3 regions of the Bradyrhizobium sp. HKCCYLRH2060 genome follow, and region 3 is predicted to be linked to each of the others. Evidence: predicted binding sites of a transcription regulator. Region 3 holds the regulator's gene; each other region holds the start of a gene.
What was found. The regulator PhoB, encoded in region 3, activates phosphate uptake and scavenging genes when phosphate is short. The targets are predictions, from matches to a motif close to TGTCATNNANCTGTCAT.

Region 1 (5,344 bases), on a different contig from region 3:
GTGCAGATCCGTGAGCTCCGCGATCGAACATCCCGTTGCGTCCAGGATCGCCGGCGGCACGATCGCTCTTGCCTTGTCGCGCAGGCTCGCGCCCTGGCTCGTCAGGGTGACCAGCACCTGCCGTTCGTCCTCGGCCGACCGGGTCCGCTTCACCAGATGCGTAGCCTCCATCCGCTTCAGCAGCGGCGTCAGCGTGCCGGAATCGAGGAACAGCCGCGCGCCGATGTCCTTCACCGTCAGGCCGTCCTGCTCCCACAGCACCAGCATGACCAGATATTGCGGATAGGTCAGGCCAAGGCGGTCGAGCAGGGGCTTGTAGACGCGGTTGAAGGCGTGCGCGGTCGAATAGACGGCGAAGCAGAGCTGGTTGCCGAGCTGGAGCGGCAGGTCTGCCGCGGACTTCTTTCGCATCGAGGTCACCACAGGTCGATCCTATCGGCATCTTGAGCCTGCACGCCTCGCATCGACAACGGGCCCGGCGCACCGATCACGAATTTTCTACCGAACAATTATATTGCGCACAATCTAATTGTGTGCAATATGGACTCACTGAATTCGTCCAACCAGGAGACACTCCATGTCCGTGAACGTGCTCTACACGACCAGCGCCAAGGCCACCGGCGGCCGCGACGGCGAGGCGGCGACCCTCGACGGCTCGCTCAAGGTCAAGCTCTCCACCCCGAAGGAGCTCGGTGGCGGCGGCGGCGCCGGCAACAATCCCGAGCAGCTGTTCGCGGCCGGCTACGCCGCCTGCTTCATCGGCGCGATGAAGTTCGTCGGCTCGCAGGGCGGCCCGAAGGTTCCCGCCGACACGTCGGTGACCTCCACCGTCGGCATCGGGCCGCGCTCGGAAGGCGGCTTCGGCATCACCGTCGAGCTCGCCGTCTCTCTGCCCGGCCTCGCCAAGGCTGACGCCGAGGCGCTGGTCGCCAAGGCGCATGAGGTGTGCCCCTATTCCAACGCCACGCGCGGCAATGTCGACGTCAAGCTGACCGTCGTCTGAGCTTCAATTCCGTCGTGCGGCAGGACGACCTCCGTTGTCCTGCCGCATGGCAGCCCCCGTTTGCGCCACCGCCGCAGCAATGCTTAATGATCGCGAGCTGAAACCAACCTCGCGACATCCGATGACACCTCAATTTGCTCCCGGCGCCATGGCCGGACTGCGCGTGATCGATCTGACGCGCGTGCTCGGCGGGCCCTATTGCACGCAGATCCTGGCCGATCACGGCGCCGACGTGATCAAGGTCGAGCCGCCGGCCGGCGACGAAGTGCGCGACTGGGGCCCTCCGTTCCACGACGAGGACGCGGCCTATTTCGTCGGGATCAACCGCAACAAGCGCTCGATCGGCCTCGATCTCGCGTCCGAGGGCGGCCGCGTCGTGCTGATGCGGATGCTTGAGACCGCCGACGTGCTGATCGAGAACTTCAAGCCCGGCACCTTGGAGAAGTGGGGCATCGGCAGCGACACGCTGCGCGAGAAATTCCCCAAGCTGGTGCACTGCCGCATCTGCGGCTTCGGTGCCGACGGTCCGCGCGGCGGCAATCCCGGCTATGACGCGATCATCCAGGCGATGACCGGCATGATCGCCGCGACCGGCTCGCCGCAAAGCGGGCCGATGCGGATCGGCGTGCCGCTGGTCGACATCACGACCGGCCTCTATGCCGCGATCGGCATCCTGATGGCGCTGTCGGAACGGCAGCGTTCTGGGCTCGGTCAGTTCCTCGAGGTCACGCTGTATGAGACCGGCCTCGCGATCATGCATCCGCATACCGCAAACTACTTCATGCATGGCAAGCCGCCGTCGCTGACCGGCAACGAGCATCCGAACCTCGTGCCCTATGCGATCTTCCCGACCAGGACCGACGATATCTTCATCGGCGTCGGCAATGACGGCACCTTCCGCAAGCTCGCCAAGGAAATCGGCCGGCCGGAACTCGGCACCGATCCGCGCTTCGCCCGCAACAAGGATCGCGTCGCCAATCGCGAGGCACTGCGCGCCGAGCTCGCCGCCGTGTTCAGCCAATTCGAGGCGGAGCCGCTGTGCGACCGCCTGCTTGCGGCCGGTTTGCCGGCAGGACCCGTGCAGAAGATCGACCAGGCGCTGACCAATCCGCACACGATCTATCGCGGCGATGTCATCGAGAAGGACTGGTACAAGGGCGTGGCGTCGCCGATCCGGCTCGAACGCACCAAGCCGAGCCTGCGCTCCATCCCGCCGAAGTACAGCCAGCACGCGCAGGAGGTGCTCAGCGAGTTCGGCTACTCGGAGCACGAGATCCAGGCCCTGCTGTCCGAGGGCACGGTCTGCGCCGAGCGCAAGCGCTGAGGAGCCATCGGCCTGTCGTCTCCCAACGCTAGCGCCGCCCGGGCATCACCCCGGCGCCGCTACCGTCTCCCGCAAGTCGCTGCGTTCCGCGGCGATGAACGCGCTTTCCGCTGACGATCCAACCGGTTATACATTCACAAAACTGTCATCTCGCGCTGCTACGGCCGCGACGCCGATGACGTTCCATGGGAGGAATTTTTTTAATGTCACTTCGACAATTCTGGACAGCCGCCGCTGCGGCAGCCACGCTGGTCCTTGGCGCCGCCGCACCCGCACACGCGGTGACGGAGATTCAGTGGTGGCACGCGATGACCGGCGCCAACAACGACGTCATCGTCAAGCTCGCCAACGATTTCAACGCCTCGCAGACCGACTACAAGGTCGTTCCGACCTACAAGGGCAACTACGCCGACACGATGAATGCCGGCATCGCCGCGTTCCGCGCCGGCAATGCGCCGCATATCATGCAGGTGTTCGAGGTCGGCACTGCCACGATGATGGCCGCCACCGGCGCCGTGAAGCCGGTCTACAAGCTGATGCAGGACGCCGGCGAGAAGTTCGATCCCAAGAGCTACCTGCCGGCCATCACCGGCTACTATTCGACCTCGAAGGGCGAAATGCTGTCCTTCCCCTTCAACTCGTCCTCCACCGTCATGTGGGTCAATCTCGATGAGCTGAAGAAGGTCAACGCCGAGATCCCGAAGACCTGGCCCGAGCTGTTCGAGACCGCCAAGAAGCTCCATGCGGCCGGCCACCCGACCTGCGGCTTCTCCGGCTCGTGGGTGACCTGGGTCAATCTCGAGCAGCTCTCCGCGTGGCACAACGTGCCGCTCGCCAGCAAGGCCAACGGCCTCGACGGCTTCGACACCGTGCTCGAGTTCAACGGTCCGCTGCAGGTCAAGCATCTCGAAAACCTGGTCGAGCTGCAGAAGGACAAGACCTATGACTACGCCGGCCGCACCAACACCGGCGAGGGCCGCTTCACCTCGGGCGAATGCCCGATCTACCTGACCTCGTCGGCGTTCTTCGGCAACGTCAAGGCGCAGGCGAAGTTCGCCTTCACCGCCGCGCCGATGCCGTATTACCCCGACGTGAAGGGCGCGCCGCAGAACTCGATCATCGGCGGCGCTTCGCTCTGGGTCATGGGCGGCAAGTCGGCCGATGAGTACAAGGGCGTCGCCAAGTTCCTGACCTTCCTCTCGGACACCGACCGCCAAGTCTACATCCACAAGGCGTCGGGCTATCTGCCGATCACCAAGGCCGCCTATGCCAAGGCCAAGGCCGAGGGCTTCTACAAGGATCAGCCCTATCTGGAGACCCCGCTGCTCGAGTTGACCAACAAGGAGCCGACCGAGAACTCCCGCGGCCTGCGCCTGGGCAACATGGTGCAGCTGCGTGACGTCTGGTCGGAGGAGATCGAGCAGGCTCTGGCCGGCAAGAAGACCGCCAAGCAGGCGCTGGACGCCGCCGTCGAGCGCGGCAACCAGATGCTGCGCCAGTTCGAAAAGACGGCCGTGAAATAAGGCCAAGAGCCGGCAGGCCACCCGCGGCCTGCCGGCTCGCCGACCGATCATGCAGAAGAACGCCATCTTCCAGTCAAAGCTGCTGCCGTTCGTGCTGGTCGCTCCCCAGCTCGCGATCGTGCTGATCTTCTTCTATTGGCCCGCCATCCAGGCCGTCATCCAGTCGTTCCTGCTGCAGGACGCGTTCGGCCTGTCCACGAGCTTCGTCTGGTTCGAGAACTACGCCGACCTGCTCAGCCAGCCGGACTATTTTGAAGCCATTCTCCGCACCTTCGGCTTCTCCTTCGCCATCGCATTCTCGTCGCTGTCGGTCGCGCTGCTGCTCGCGGTCATGGCGGACAAGCCGCTGCGCGGCGTGACGCTGTACCGGACGCTGCTGATCTGGCCCTATGCCGTGGCGCCGCCGGTGGTGGGCGTGCTCTGGATCTTCATGCTGCATCCCTCGCTCGGCGTGATCTCGCGCTATCTGCGCGCCATGGGCATCGACTGGAATCCGCTGCTCGACGGTGACCAGGCGGCGCTGCAGATCATCCTCGCGGCCGCCTGGAAGCAGATCTCCTACAACTTCCTGTTCTTCCTCGCCGGGCTGCAGAGCATCCCCAAGAGCGTGCTCGAAGCCGCCGCGATCGATGGCGCACGGCCGATGCGGCGGTTCTGGACCGTGACCTTCCCGCTGCTGTCGCCGACCATCTTCTTCCTGCTGGTGATCAACATCGTCTACGCCTTCTTCGAGACGTTCGGCATCATCGACACGATGACCCGCGGCGGTCCTGGCAAGTCCACCGAGACGCTGGTCTACAAGGTCTACACCGATGGCCTGCTCGGCGGCAATCTCGGCTCCTCGGCTGCACAATCCGTCGTTCTGATGGTCATCGTCATCGTGCTGACGGCGATCCAGTTCCGCTTCGTCGAGCGCAAGGTGACCTACTGATGGTCGAGCAAGAAGGCATTCGACGCTACGTCGCGCATGTCATCCTGTGGATCGGAATCGCGATCGTCGCGTTCCCGGTCTATCTCGCATTCGTCGCCTCGACGCAGGACAATGCGGTGATCGCCAACGGGCAGATGTCGCTGCTGCCGGGCGGGCACTTCCTGTCGACCTACTATCAGACGATCTTCGTCGGCACGAGCGGCTCGACCCGCGAGCCGGTTGCGACCATGCTTTTGAACTCGCTGGTCATGGCGCTCTCGATCGCCGTCGGCAAGATCGCGATCTCGATCATCTCGGCGTATGCGGTCGTCTACTTCCGCTTCCCGTTCCGCATGCCGATCTTCTGGCTCATCTTCATCACCCTGATGCTGCCGGTCGAGGTGCGCATCTATCCAACCTACAAGATCGTCGCCGACCTCCATATGCTCGACAGTTATGCGGGGCTCGCGCTGCCGCTGATCGCGTCCGCCACTGCGACGCTGCTGTTCCGCCAGTTCTTCATGACCGTGCCGGACGAGCTGCTGGAGGCGTCCCGCATCGACGGCGCCGGGCCGTTCCGCTTC
Region 2 (5,344 bases), on a different contig from region 3:
TGCGGGCTCAGCCCGCCTCGGCCTGCTCGGTCGGATAGACACCGCGCAGGACCTCCTCGAAATGGGTCTTCACGGCCTCGTTGCACAGGCAGGAACGGCGCTTCAGCGCGTCGAAGTCCCGCACCATGAAGGCGCCGCGGCGGGTTTCGAGAATGCCCTCGGCCCTGAAGGTCTGGACAACCCGGCTGACGTAGCTGCGGCCGACGCCTAGCAGGGTGGCCAGCTGCTCATGCGTCAGCGGCACGATCGGCTCGCCATCGGTGCGGTCCATCGCGGCCACGATCCACTTCGCCGTGCGCTGCTCGATCGAATGGATCGCGTTGCAGGCGGTCGACTGGAACATCTGCGCCAGCATGCAATCGGCGTAGCGCGCGAACACGTTGCGCAGCGTCTTGGATTGCAGCTTGGCGGCCGCCAGGCGGGACAACGGCAGCCGGGCGAACGGGCCGCCGAACTTGACGACGATCCGCGTATAGGCGGGCAGGAAGCCCTCGCTGACGATCCCGCCGACGGCGCCCTCGCGGCCGACCAGGATGGTCTCGACGTCGCGACCGTCCTCATTGGGAACGAGATAGGACGTCAGCGCCGGCCCGCAGGGAAAATGCACGATCTGCACGTCGTCGCCCGGACTGTAGAGCAGCTCGTTCGGCGTTGCCGTGTCCTCGACCAGATTCGGCGAGATCAGCGCGTAGTCGGCCGGACTGAGCCGCCGCAGCAGGTTGTTGTAGGGCCGTTCCCGGCTCAGCGTGGTCACACCCTGGCTCAGCATCGTCATCCCCCGTGCGCAACGCATGTGCGTGATCCGTGCTCCTTGTGTTCACAAGTGCACCGACAGAGGAACTCTGATATGCTGCCTTGGTTCCAGGAACCCGCCAGCGCGCTCGAGAGGAGGCGCCGGCCGCGGGGTCCGTCCCTCCTCCTGGAACCCGCAGATCCCATGACCAGCTCGCAATCAGGCGTGCCCGAGTTCTATCAGCATGTGCTGGTCGTCGAAGACGACCCCATCATTGCGCTCGGATTGGAAGACACGATCACCGACCTCGGCGTTCCCGACATCAGGATCGCAGCCGACGTCGCCACCGCGCTCGCCATGATCGCCGAGCGTGTCCCGCAATTCGCACTCCTCGATGTCGGCCTGGTCCGCGAGAAGAGCTTTGCGATTGCCGAGCGGCTGGCGGCGCTCGGCATTCCCTTCGCATTCTCGACCGGTTATGGCGCCGACCGCGTGCCGGCCGCATTCGCCGACCGGCCGCGGCTGCCGAAGCCGTGCCCGACCGAGGCGCTGGAGGCCGTGCTGCGGCGACGCGATTAGTTGCCGTCGCAGCACGCGATCGTGTTGCCGCCGAGCAACAAGACCTCAGCCGAGCTTCGGATCGAGCGTGGTCGACCACAGCGCGACGTCGGCGCGATCCCGCAGGGTCACGGTCATCTGGCCCGTTGCGCCTTCGATCTTGACGTGGCCGAAGAACTGCATCCCGGCCGATGGCGGCAGGTTCTGCTTGTCGAGGCCGGGCGCCTTGATGAAGCGCACCTCGGGGCCGAAGGTGTTGTCGAGCTCGTTCGGACCGAAGGTGCCGGCATGCAACGGACCGGAGACGAACTCCCAGAACGGCTCGAAGTCCTGGAACTGCGCCTTGTTCGGATCGTAATAATGCGCGGCCGCGTAGTGCACGTCCGCCGTCAGCCACACCGTGTTCTGGATCGGCGCCGTCTTGATGAAGCGCAGGATCTCGGCAATCTCGAGCTCGCGGCCGCGCGCCGGGCCGTCACCCTGGGCGATGGCTTCCGAGCCCTTCTTGTTGGCCGCGTCGTCATAGACGATGATGCTGAGCGGCATGTCGGAGGCGATCACCTTCCAGGTCGCGCGCGAATTGAGCAGCGCCTGCTTCAGCCAGCGCATCTGCTCCGGCCCGATGAAGTAGGACGCCGGGCCATATTTGTCCTCGAGATTGGGACCGTTGGCGCCGCGGTAGCTGCGCTCGTCGAGCACGAACACGTCGAGATGCGGACCGTAGTTGATGGTGCGATAGACGCGGCCCGGCTCGATGATGCTCTCGCGCATCGGATACATCTCGTGGAAGGCGCGCGCCGCGCGGGCCGCGAGCAGCTGGATGTTGCGCTCCTTGTAGCTCGCCGGCAGCTCCTTCGAAGCCGACCAGTTGTTGGTGACCTCATGATCGTCCCACTGCACGAAGATCGGCACCTCGGCATTGAAGGCGCGAACGTTCTCGTCGAGGAAATTGTATTTGTGGGCGGCTCGGAATTCGTCGAGCGTCTCGGCGACCTTGGCCTTCTCTTCCACGGTGAGGTTCTTCCACACCTTGTTGTCCGGCAGCTTTACCTCGGACTTGATCGGGCCGTCGGCATAGATGGTGTCGCCGGAATGCAGGAAGAAATCCGGGCGGTGCTTCTTCATCGTCGCAAAGGTGAACATGCCGCCATCATCGGGATTGATGCCCCAGCCCTGCCCCGCCACATCCCCGCCCCAGACGAACGAGACGTCGCGCTTGTTGCCGGGCGCGGTGCGGAAGCGGCCGGCCACGGCCTCGCTTTCGACCGCGGTATGCGACAGGTCGCGGAACTTGACGCGGTAGAAGATGTCCTGGCCGCTCGGCAGGCCTTCGATCAGCATCTTGGCCGTGAAGTCGCTCTCCGGAAGCGCGGCGATCGGTGGCAGCGCCCGCGCGTCCTTGAACGATTCGGTGGTCGCCACCTCGACCAGCATCTGCGACGGCCGATCGGCACGCGCCCAGACCACGCCGCCATCCATGCCGACGTCGCCGGACTGCACGCCATGCGTGATCTGCGGCCGGTCGGCGGCGCGGCTCAGATAGGGCATCGCCAGCGTCGTGACGCCGGCTGCGGCGGCCGTCGACAGGAAGCGGCGGCGGGACAGGGCTGTGTGCGGTCGAGGAATGCGAAGCGTCATGCGGATCTCCTGGTCGGATCGCGCGCGGGAGCAGGCGCGAGTCACGGCCCGGCAGACCTAGGAAAGATTGATGACGCTGGAATTACAATCGCGCCCCGGCCGCCGCGTGACACGGCCGCAGCGCAAGCGTGGTCCGACCTCAGGTGCCGGCGGCACGCAACTGCGCGCCGGTTCGCTGCAGATTGGCGGGCATGCTCATCAGGATGAGCTTGCGATCGGCCACCGCGTTGTGGAACTGCTCGAGCGCGATGTTGAACGCGGTCAACGCAGCGTGCTCGATCGCACCGTCCTCGAAGAAGGTCAGCGTGTTGCGCAGGATCTCGTCGGCCTCGCTCTGCAATTGGTCGAGCTCCTCGGTCGAATCGCTCCTGCGCGCGATGGTGATCATCTCCAGCAGACGATCGCGCAGCGAGGTGTTGATGGTGCGTTCGTCGCGCTTGAGATAGCCGGCGAACCACGCACCGGCCGAACCCATCGCCGAAAGCGCCATCAGGCTCCACCAGATGTAGTCGCTGTAGCGGTCGAGGAAGGTCTTCTCCTCGCCGTCGACGAACGCCGCCGCGCCGGGATGAGCGGGGATCGCCGCGTCCTTGTCGGTGTCCGGCGTCTCGATCTTGGCGGCAAGCGGAAATTCCGACAGCAATTGCTGGCGCACCGAGAACAGCTGATGCGTGAACGTCGAGACCGTCGAGTCGGTGAGGCCCTTGCGTGCCACGATGTGGTGATTGAAGCTGATCGTCTTCACTTCATCTTCGGGGCGATCGGGCGCCCCGCCGAACGCGCCGGCCGGAATCTCGGTGGCCTCGTATTCGGGATGGTTCTGTGCGATGGCTGCGGCGGAATCGATGGCCAGGAACGTCGGAGGCCCGCTTTCCTTGGTGGCGGCGGCGATCGCATCCGCCGTGATCTTGCTGTTGATGGGACCGGCCGCCAGATAGACATCGGCCCTCTGGCTTCGGACCGCTTCGGCGGCCTCGGTGATCGGGAATTGGACGATCTCGACCTTGCTGGGGTCGACGCCATATTGGCGCAGGATGACCTTCAGCAGGTTCGCGTTCGCCGGCGTCCGGCCGATGATGCCGACTTTGTGGCCCGCGAGCTGCGAGATCTTCGTGATCTTGGCGCCACCTTTGCGGCTCTTGCCCTTGCCGGACGAGGGCACCCAGAGGATGACGACGTTCTTGCGCAGCGTCGCCACCGCCTGTGCGTTCTTTGGGACCTCGAGGTCACCCCGCACGATCGCAAGATCCACCTTGGCGGCGGCCAGCGCCTGCGCGCTCTCGGCGGCGCCCTCGGTCGGAACCGGCCGCAGCCTGACGGAGGCGTGCGACTGGGAAAAGGCCTGGGTCAGGGCCTGGACGACCTTCAGGTCGTCGCTGTTGGGCGGACCGACCGCGATCTTGAGCACCACGGGACGCATCGCAAAATAGTAGGCACCCGTCAAAGCGCCGACGACCGCAAGGATCCCGGCGATGACGATGAACACGGCAGGGCGCATCCGTGAGCGCTGCGCTGGCGTGGTCTGAGCATCTACCAGATTCTGTCCTCCGGTGGTCCTGGGCCCGGGCGATGCCACAGGTGGCTTCGTCTGGCCACGTCGTCCTTCGATAGAGCTGAACTGTAGCAAATTTCTTGTCCGCCCGGGGTGACATCTGCGTCATGGTTACCATCGCACCAGCCACCGGGGGATCGGGACAGGTCCGAGCCCCTCCGGCAACGGCCTGTGACAAGGCTCTGATCGGGCGGACCCCGGCGCGATCCGGCTGGAGGTAGACCCCGCAATCGCCCGGATGTTGCCACGTGTCCGGTCGATTGCACCACGAGAGGAGATCGAGATGCCGCAACGATTGTCGGCGGAGGCACGCGCCACTGCCTTGCGGGAGCTTCCCGGCTGGTCCGAGGCGGTGGGCCGTGAGGCCATCGCCCGCACGTTCACATTCACAGACTTCAACGAAGCCTTCGGCTTCATGACCCGCGTCGCCCTGGTCGCCGAAAAGGCTGACCATCATCCCGAGTGGCGCAACGTCTACCGCACCGTCGAGGTGGTCCTCACGACCCATGACGCCGGCGGCGTGACCCTGCGCGACATCGAGCTCGCCAAGGCGATGAACGCGATCGCCGCGACGATGCGCGGCTGAGGCCTTGGCGACGACGGCACGCGCCTTGCGGCCGGCGTCGCCATCACCACATCCGAGGGCGTGGACCGCGCCCCCGGCGCCGTCTGGAACCGGAGATCGGACATCATGTCGGATGCGACCGACTACAGCGTTGGCTTCGAGCCCGCGGAGCGGCTGGCCCGGGATCGCGAGACCCTTCGCCGTCGTTTCTGGATCAAGTTCAAGAAGGTTGTCGCGCGGTTGCCATTCGCCGAGGAGCTGCTTGCGGCGTATTACTGCGCCTTCGACAAGGAGACAC
Region 3 (5,344 bases):
ATTGGCCGCGACCAGCCCAGCGACGAGCGCAACGGTCCTGCCGGGCTGCGACCGCCACCACAGCAGCCGCGGGGCACGAGGATGATCAATTGGAACAATCGTCATACTCGAACTATAGCAAGAGCCAGGCCAGTTCGGTAAAGCCCCGCTGCAGGCGAAAGCTACAGGAAAAAATCGGCTGCACTTGCCGGATCGCCCGCTCGCTTGGCAACCCGCTATCCAGTCGCGCACAGATCGTGACCAGCGGCGGGACCTCTCTCGTCCCCTCCCCCTTCACCGCGCCGAGGCACTCTGCGCCGCAATCTCGCGCCGCACGACCGCCTCGAACTGGCTTGAGGGCGCGGCGAACATCAGCCGGGTCTCCTCGTGGAACGCCGAGAAGATGCCGACCACGGCCGGCGTGCCGCCGACCTCGGCCAGGATCGGCGAGCCCGAATAGCCGAAATTGGCGAGGCAATGCACCGTCAGCAGACGGGCATCGCTGGTCATGCCGGCGCTGCAATTGCGCTGGCCGGTCGGCGAATAGCGCCGCTCCTGGCCGTAGCCGATCTCGGAAATGGCGCCAGCCTTGGTCGCAGCCTGCAGTTCCTCGCGCGTCAGCGCCTTGACCGCGACCGGCTTCGACGGCAGCGCATCCTTCAGCACGATCAGCGCCCAATCGGCGGGCGAGCGGTCGAGCGACCATCTGTCGTGCCGGGTCGGGACGAAGTCCGGCGCCACGATCAGCTTGTCGGCGACCGACGATGCCGCCGGCGTGCCCCTGTTCATGCCGGCCAGGAAGCGGACGTTGCCGGGGCTGACCTGCGCGACGCCGTTGAACACGCAATGCGCCGCGGTGAGCACGACGCGCGGCGCGACCAGCGTGCCGGTGCACCAGCCGCCGGTCGAGTATTGCGCGACGGTGACGACGCCGATCGACGACGCCGGCCACGAGGTGGGATCGACGACCTCGCCGATGTGGCGGTCGAGCCCGAGCAGTTGCTCCGGACGCGGAGTGGCGATGCCGGCCTCCGCCGATTCCGGCTTTGGCCGCCAGGCCGCAATGGCGCTCTGGGCCTGGACGCGCTGCGGCTCCGTCAGCTTGACCCTCTGCACGTCGCGGCCGGCCGATCGCACGCCGCTGCGACCCGCCATCACCAGCCAGGCGTAGCCCTGCACGACGTCCTGCTTCACGCCGCGACCGTCGAGCAGCATCAGGCCCAGCATGTATTGCGACTGGGCGAAGCCCTGCGCTGCCGCGCGGCTGAACCAGCGGCCGGCTTCGCCATAATTGCTCGCGACACCTTCGCCGTTGACATAGGCGATGCCGAGATAATGCTGGGCGACGGCGAGGCCCTGATCGGCGGCCTTGCGATACCACGCCAGCGCCTCGGCGGGGTTGCGCGGTTGGCCCCAGCCGAAGGCCTCCATGAAGCCGACGTCGAACTGCGCCCGCGCATCGCCCTTGGCGGCCAGCGGCAGCAGGCGGCGCATCGCCGCGGCGTGTTGTCCGTTTCCCGCCGCGGCGACCGCGTCTTCGAGCTCGGCGGCCGCGGCGCCCGCCGCGCTGCCGAGCAGGACGGCTAGAGATATGATGATGATCTTGATCAAGGGCGTCCGCTGGGACCGAAACATCGTCAGGGGCCGCCGAGCTGACATGATCAAGACGGCGGCGGCGTGGCGGAAAGCGGACCACGATCTCCTCAATCGGGCCCCCTCGCGCCTCACACCTGCTTCATCCTCACGCCCGATCGCCCCTTACACCTGCTCGCTCTTGGCGAAGCGATCATCGAGCGCATAGCCGGCGCCGCGCACGGTGCGGATCGGGTCCTGCTCGCGGCCCGGATTGAGCAGCTTGCGCAGGCGGCCGATATGGACGTCGACCGTGCGCTCGTCGATATAGATGTCGCGGCCCCAGACGCTGTCGAGCAGCTGCTCACGGCTGAACACGCGGCCGGGATGCTCCAGGAAAAACTCGAGCAGGCGGTATTCGGTCGGGCCGAGATCGATCGGCCGTCCCGAGCGCGCCACGCGGCGCTTCTCGCGGTCGAGCTCGATGTCGCCATAGGACAGCACGGTCGCCAGCCGCTCCGGGCTCGCCCGCCGCAGCAGGCCCTTCACGCGCGCCAGCAGCTCCGGCACCGAGAACGGCTTGACGATGTAGTCGTCGGCGCCGGTCGCGAGGCCGCGCACGCGCTCGCTCTCCTCGCCGCGCGCGGTGAGCATGATGATCGGCAATTGCCGGGTCTCGGACCGCGCCCGCAGGCGGCGGCACAGCTCGATGCCGGACAGGCCCGGCAGCATCCAGTCGAGCACGACGAGATCGGGAACGCGCTCCTTCAGCCGTGTGTCGGCCTCGTCTCCGCGCGCCACCGTCTCGACCTCGTAGCCTTCGGCCTCGAGGTTGTAGCGCAGGAGCGTCGTCAGCGCCTCCTCGTCCTCCACCACCAGAATTCGGGCGCCCATGTCAGAACCGTCTCTCTCAGTTGCCGGGGATCGTCGATGCGAAGCTCGTCATGTCGCCCTTCGGGCGCTTGTCCATGATCTGCTGGCCTTCGATCATATAGAAGACGGTCTCCGCGATGTTGGTCGCGTGATCGCCGATGCGCTCGATGTTCTTGGCGCAGAACATCAGATGGATGCAGAACGAGATGTTGCGCGGATCCTCCATCATGTAGGTCAGGAGTTCGCGGAACAGCGAGGTGCAGATGGCGTCGACCTCCTCGTCGCCCTTCCACACCGTCATCGCCGCCGGCAGGTCGTGCGCGGCATAGGCGTCCAGCACCGTCTTGACCTGCGACTGCACCAGGTCGGTCATGTGCTCGAGCCCGCGGATCAGCTTGAGCGGATGGAAGTCGCTCTCCAGCGCCGCGACGCGCTTGCCGATGTTCTTGGCGAGATCGCCGATGCGCTCCAGATCGGTGGCGACCCGCATCGCACCGACGATCTCGCGCAGGTCGACCGCCATCGGCTGTCGCCGGGCGATGGTAAGAACGGCGCGCTCCTCGATGATGCGCTGCAGCTTGTCGACCTCGGCGTCGGTGGCGACCACCTTCTGGCCGAGTGCGATGTCGCGCCGCACCAGCGCATCGACGGAATCGACGATCAGCCGCTCGGCGAGGCCGCCCATTTCCGACACCAGCCGGGTGAGATCCTGCAGATCGCTGTCGAACGCCTTGGCGGTATGTTCACTGGCCATGATGATCTCCTGAAGTCAATGTCGTCGGCGTCAGCCGAACCGGCCGGTGATGTAATCCTGGGTCCGCCGATCGCTCGGCGAGGTGAAGATCTTGCTGGTGTCGTCGAACTCGATCAGCTCGCCGAGATACATGAAGGCGGTCTTGTCGGAGACGCGCGCCGCCTGCTGCATGTTATGCGTCACGATGGCGATCGTATAGTTTTCGGCGAGCTCCTGGATCAGCTCCTCGACCTTGGCGGTCGAGATCGGATCGAGCGCCGAGCACGGCTCGTCGAACAGGATCACCTCCGGCCGGACCGCCACGGTGCGCGCGATGCACAGCCGCTGCTGCTGGCCGCCTGACAGCGACAGGCCCGAAGCGTTGAGCTTGTCCTTGACCTCGTTCCACAACGCGCCGCCGCGCAGTGCCTTCTCGACCCGGTCGTCCATCTCCGACTTGGAGATCTTCTCATACAGCCGGATGCCGAAGGCGATGTTCTCGTAGATCGTCATCGGGAACGGCGTCGGCTTCTGGAACACCATGCCGACCCGGGCCCGCAGCAGGTTGAGGTCGAGCTTGGGATCGAGGATGTTGGTGTTGTCCAGCATGAGCTGGCCCACGGCGCGCTGGCCCGGGTAGAGATCGTACATCCGGTTGAAGATGCGCAGCAGGGTCGACTTGCCGCAGCCGGACGGGCCGATGAACGCGGTGACGCGGTTGGTCCCCAGCGACAGGTTGATGTTCTTCAGCGCGTGGTGATCGCCGTAATAGAAGTTCAGGTTGCGCGCGGTCACCTTGGCTGGGGCTTCCGGCAAAACCTTGCCGTTCAGCGCGGCGGGATTGGGCTGGCTGACGGATACGGACAGGTCGGTCATTTTGCGTTCCTCTCGGCGCCGAGAATGCGTGCACTGACATTCAGGGCGAGCACGGCCAGAGTGATCAGAAGGGCTCCGCTCCAGGCCAGCTGCTTCCAATAGGCATAGGGGCTCTGGACGAAGTTGTTGATGGTGACGGGCAGGTTGGCCATCGTCTTGGAGAGGTTGAGGCTCCAGAACTGGTTCGACAGCGCAGTGAACAGCAAGGGCGCGGTCTCGCCGGCGACGCGGGCGGTGGCCAGCAGCACGCCGGTGATCAGGCCCGAGCGCGCCGCGCGATAGGCGATGCGCCGGATCACCAGCGATCGCGGCAGGCCGAGCGCCGAGGCCGCCTCGCGCAGCGGGTTGGGCACCAGCAGCAGCATGTCCTCGGTGGTGCGCAGCACCACGGGGATGACGATGACCGCCAGCGCCAGCGAGCCCGCAAGCGCCGAGAAGCCGCCCATCGGCACCACCACCGCGCCGTAGATGAACAGGCCGATGATGATCGAGGGCGCCGACAGCAGGATGTCGTTGATGAAGCGGATCACCGAGGTCAGGCGGTCGTTGCGGCCGTACTCGGCCAGATAGGTGCCGGCGAACAGGCCGAGCGGCGCGCCGATGCCGACGCCGATGACCGTCATGATCAGAGAGCCGACGATGGCATTGCGCAGTCCGCCTTCGCTCGAGCCCGGCGGCGGGGTGTCGGCGGAAAACACTTGCAGGCTGAGGCCGGCGAGGCCGTTATAGAACAGCGTGAACAGGATCAGCGCCAGCCAGGTGACGCCGAACAGCGCGGCGGCGACGCAGAGGCCGCGGATCACGATGTCCCTGCGGCGTCGGCGCGCATAGATCGGATTGACCGGCGTATCGGCGGTGAGCGAATCTGCGCTGGACATGGCTTATTTTCCCGCCTTTGCTTGGAGCCGCATGAGCATCAGGCGCGCGCTCGCCAGCACGAAGAAGGTGAGCACGAAGAGCAGCAGGCCGAGTAGGATCAGGCTCGACTGGTGCAGGCCGTCGCTCTCCTGGAACTCAGAGGCAATGGCGGCCGAGATCGTGGTGCCCGGCGCGAAGATCGACGATGAGATCCGGAACGAGTTGCCGATGATGAAGGTCACCGCCATCGTTTCGCCGAGCGCACGACCCAGCGCCAGCATGACGCCGCCGATGACGCCGACACGGGTGTAGGGAATGACGACGCTGCGCACGACCTCCCAGGTGGTGCAGCCGACCCCGTAGGCCGCTTCCTTCAGCACCGGCGGGACGGTCTTGAACACGTCGACCGAGATCGAGGTGATGAAGGGCAGCACCATGATCGCCAGGATCAGC

Region 1: a site for PhoB is predicted at 2,460-2,476, ahead of ugpB (sn-glycerol-3-phosphate ABC transporter substrate-binding protein UgpB). Genes of this name have one in related genera too.
Region 2: a site for PhoB is predicted at 3,000-3,016, ahead of ACQR10_RS02620 (alkaline phosphatase D family protein). Genes of this name have one in related genera too.

The regions. Positions count from the first base shown of each region.
Region 1 is NZ_JBNPUK010000001.1:452,234-457,577, forward strand. Features, by position in the region: gene ACQR10_RS01915 (MarR family winged helix-turn-helix transcriptional regulator) at 1-411, opposite strand, end outside; gene ACQR10_RS01920 (organic hydroperoxide resistance protein) at 578-1,003, shown strand; gene ACQR10_RS01925 (CaiB/BaiF CoA transferase family protein) at 1,125-2,327, shown strand; gene ugpB (sn-glycerol-3-phosphate ABC transporter substrate-binding protein UgpB) at 2,531-3,850, shown strand; gene ugpA (sn-glycerol-3-phosphate ABC transporter permease UgpA) at 3,900-4,781, shown strand; gene ugpE (sn-glycerol-3-phosphate ABC transporter permease UgpE) at 4,781-5,344, shown strand, end outside.
Region 2 is NZ_JBNPUK010000001.1:600,602-605,945, reverse strand. Features, by position in the region: gene ACQR10_RS02630 (Crp/Fnr family transcriptional regulator) at 8-769, opposite strand; gene ACQR10_RS02625 (response regulator) at 938-1,312, shown strand; gene ACQR10_RS02620 (alkaline phosphatase D family protein) at 1,358-2,929, opposite strand; gene ACQR10_RS02615 (TAXI family TRAP transporter solute-binding subunit) at 3,069-4,415, opposite strand; gene ACQR10_RS02610 (4a-hydroxytetrahydrobiopterin dehydratase) at 4,765-5,067, shown strand; gene ACQR10_RS02605 (YkvA family protein) at 5,173-5,344, shown strand, end outside.
Region 3 is NZ_JBNPUK010000012.1:59,849-65,192, reverse strand. Features, by position in the region: gene ACQR10_RS22595 (HoxN/HupN/NixA family nickel/cobalt transporter) at 1-105, opposite strand, end outside; gene ACQR10_RS22590 (trypsin-like serine protease) at 274-1,590, opposite strand; gene phoB (phosphate regulon transcriptional regulator PhoB) at 1,738-2,445, opposite strand; gene phoU (phosphate signaling complex protein PhoU) at 2,462-3,178, opposite strand; gene pstB (phosphate ABC transporter ATP-binding protein PstB) at 3,209-4,033, opposite strand; gene pstA (phosphate ABC transporter permease PstA) at 4,030-4,911, opposite strand; gene pstC (phosphate ABC transporter permease subunit PstC) at 4,915-5,344, opposite strand, start outside.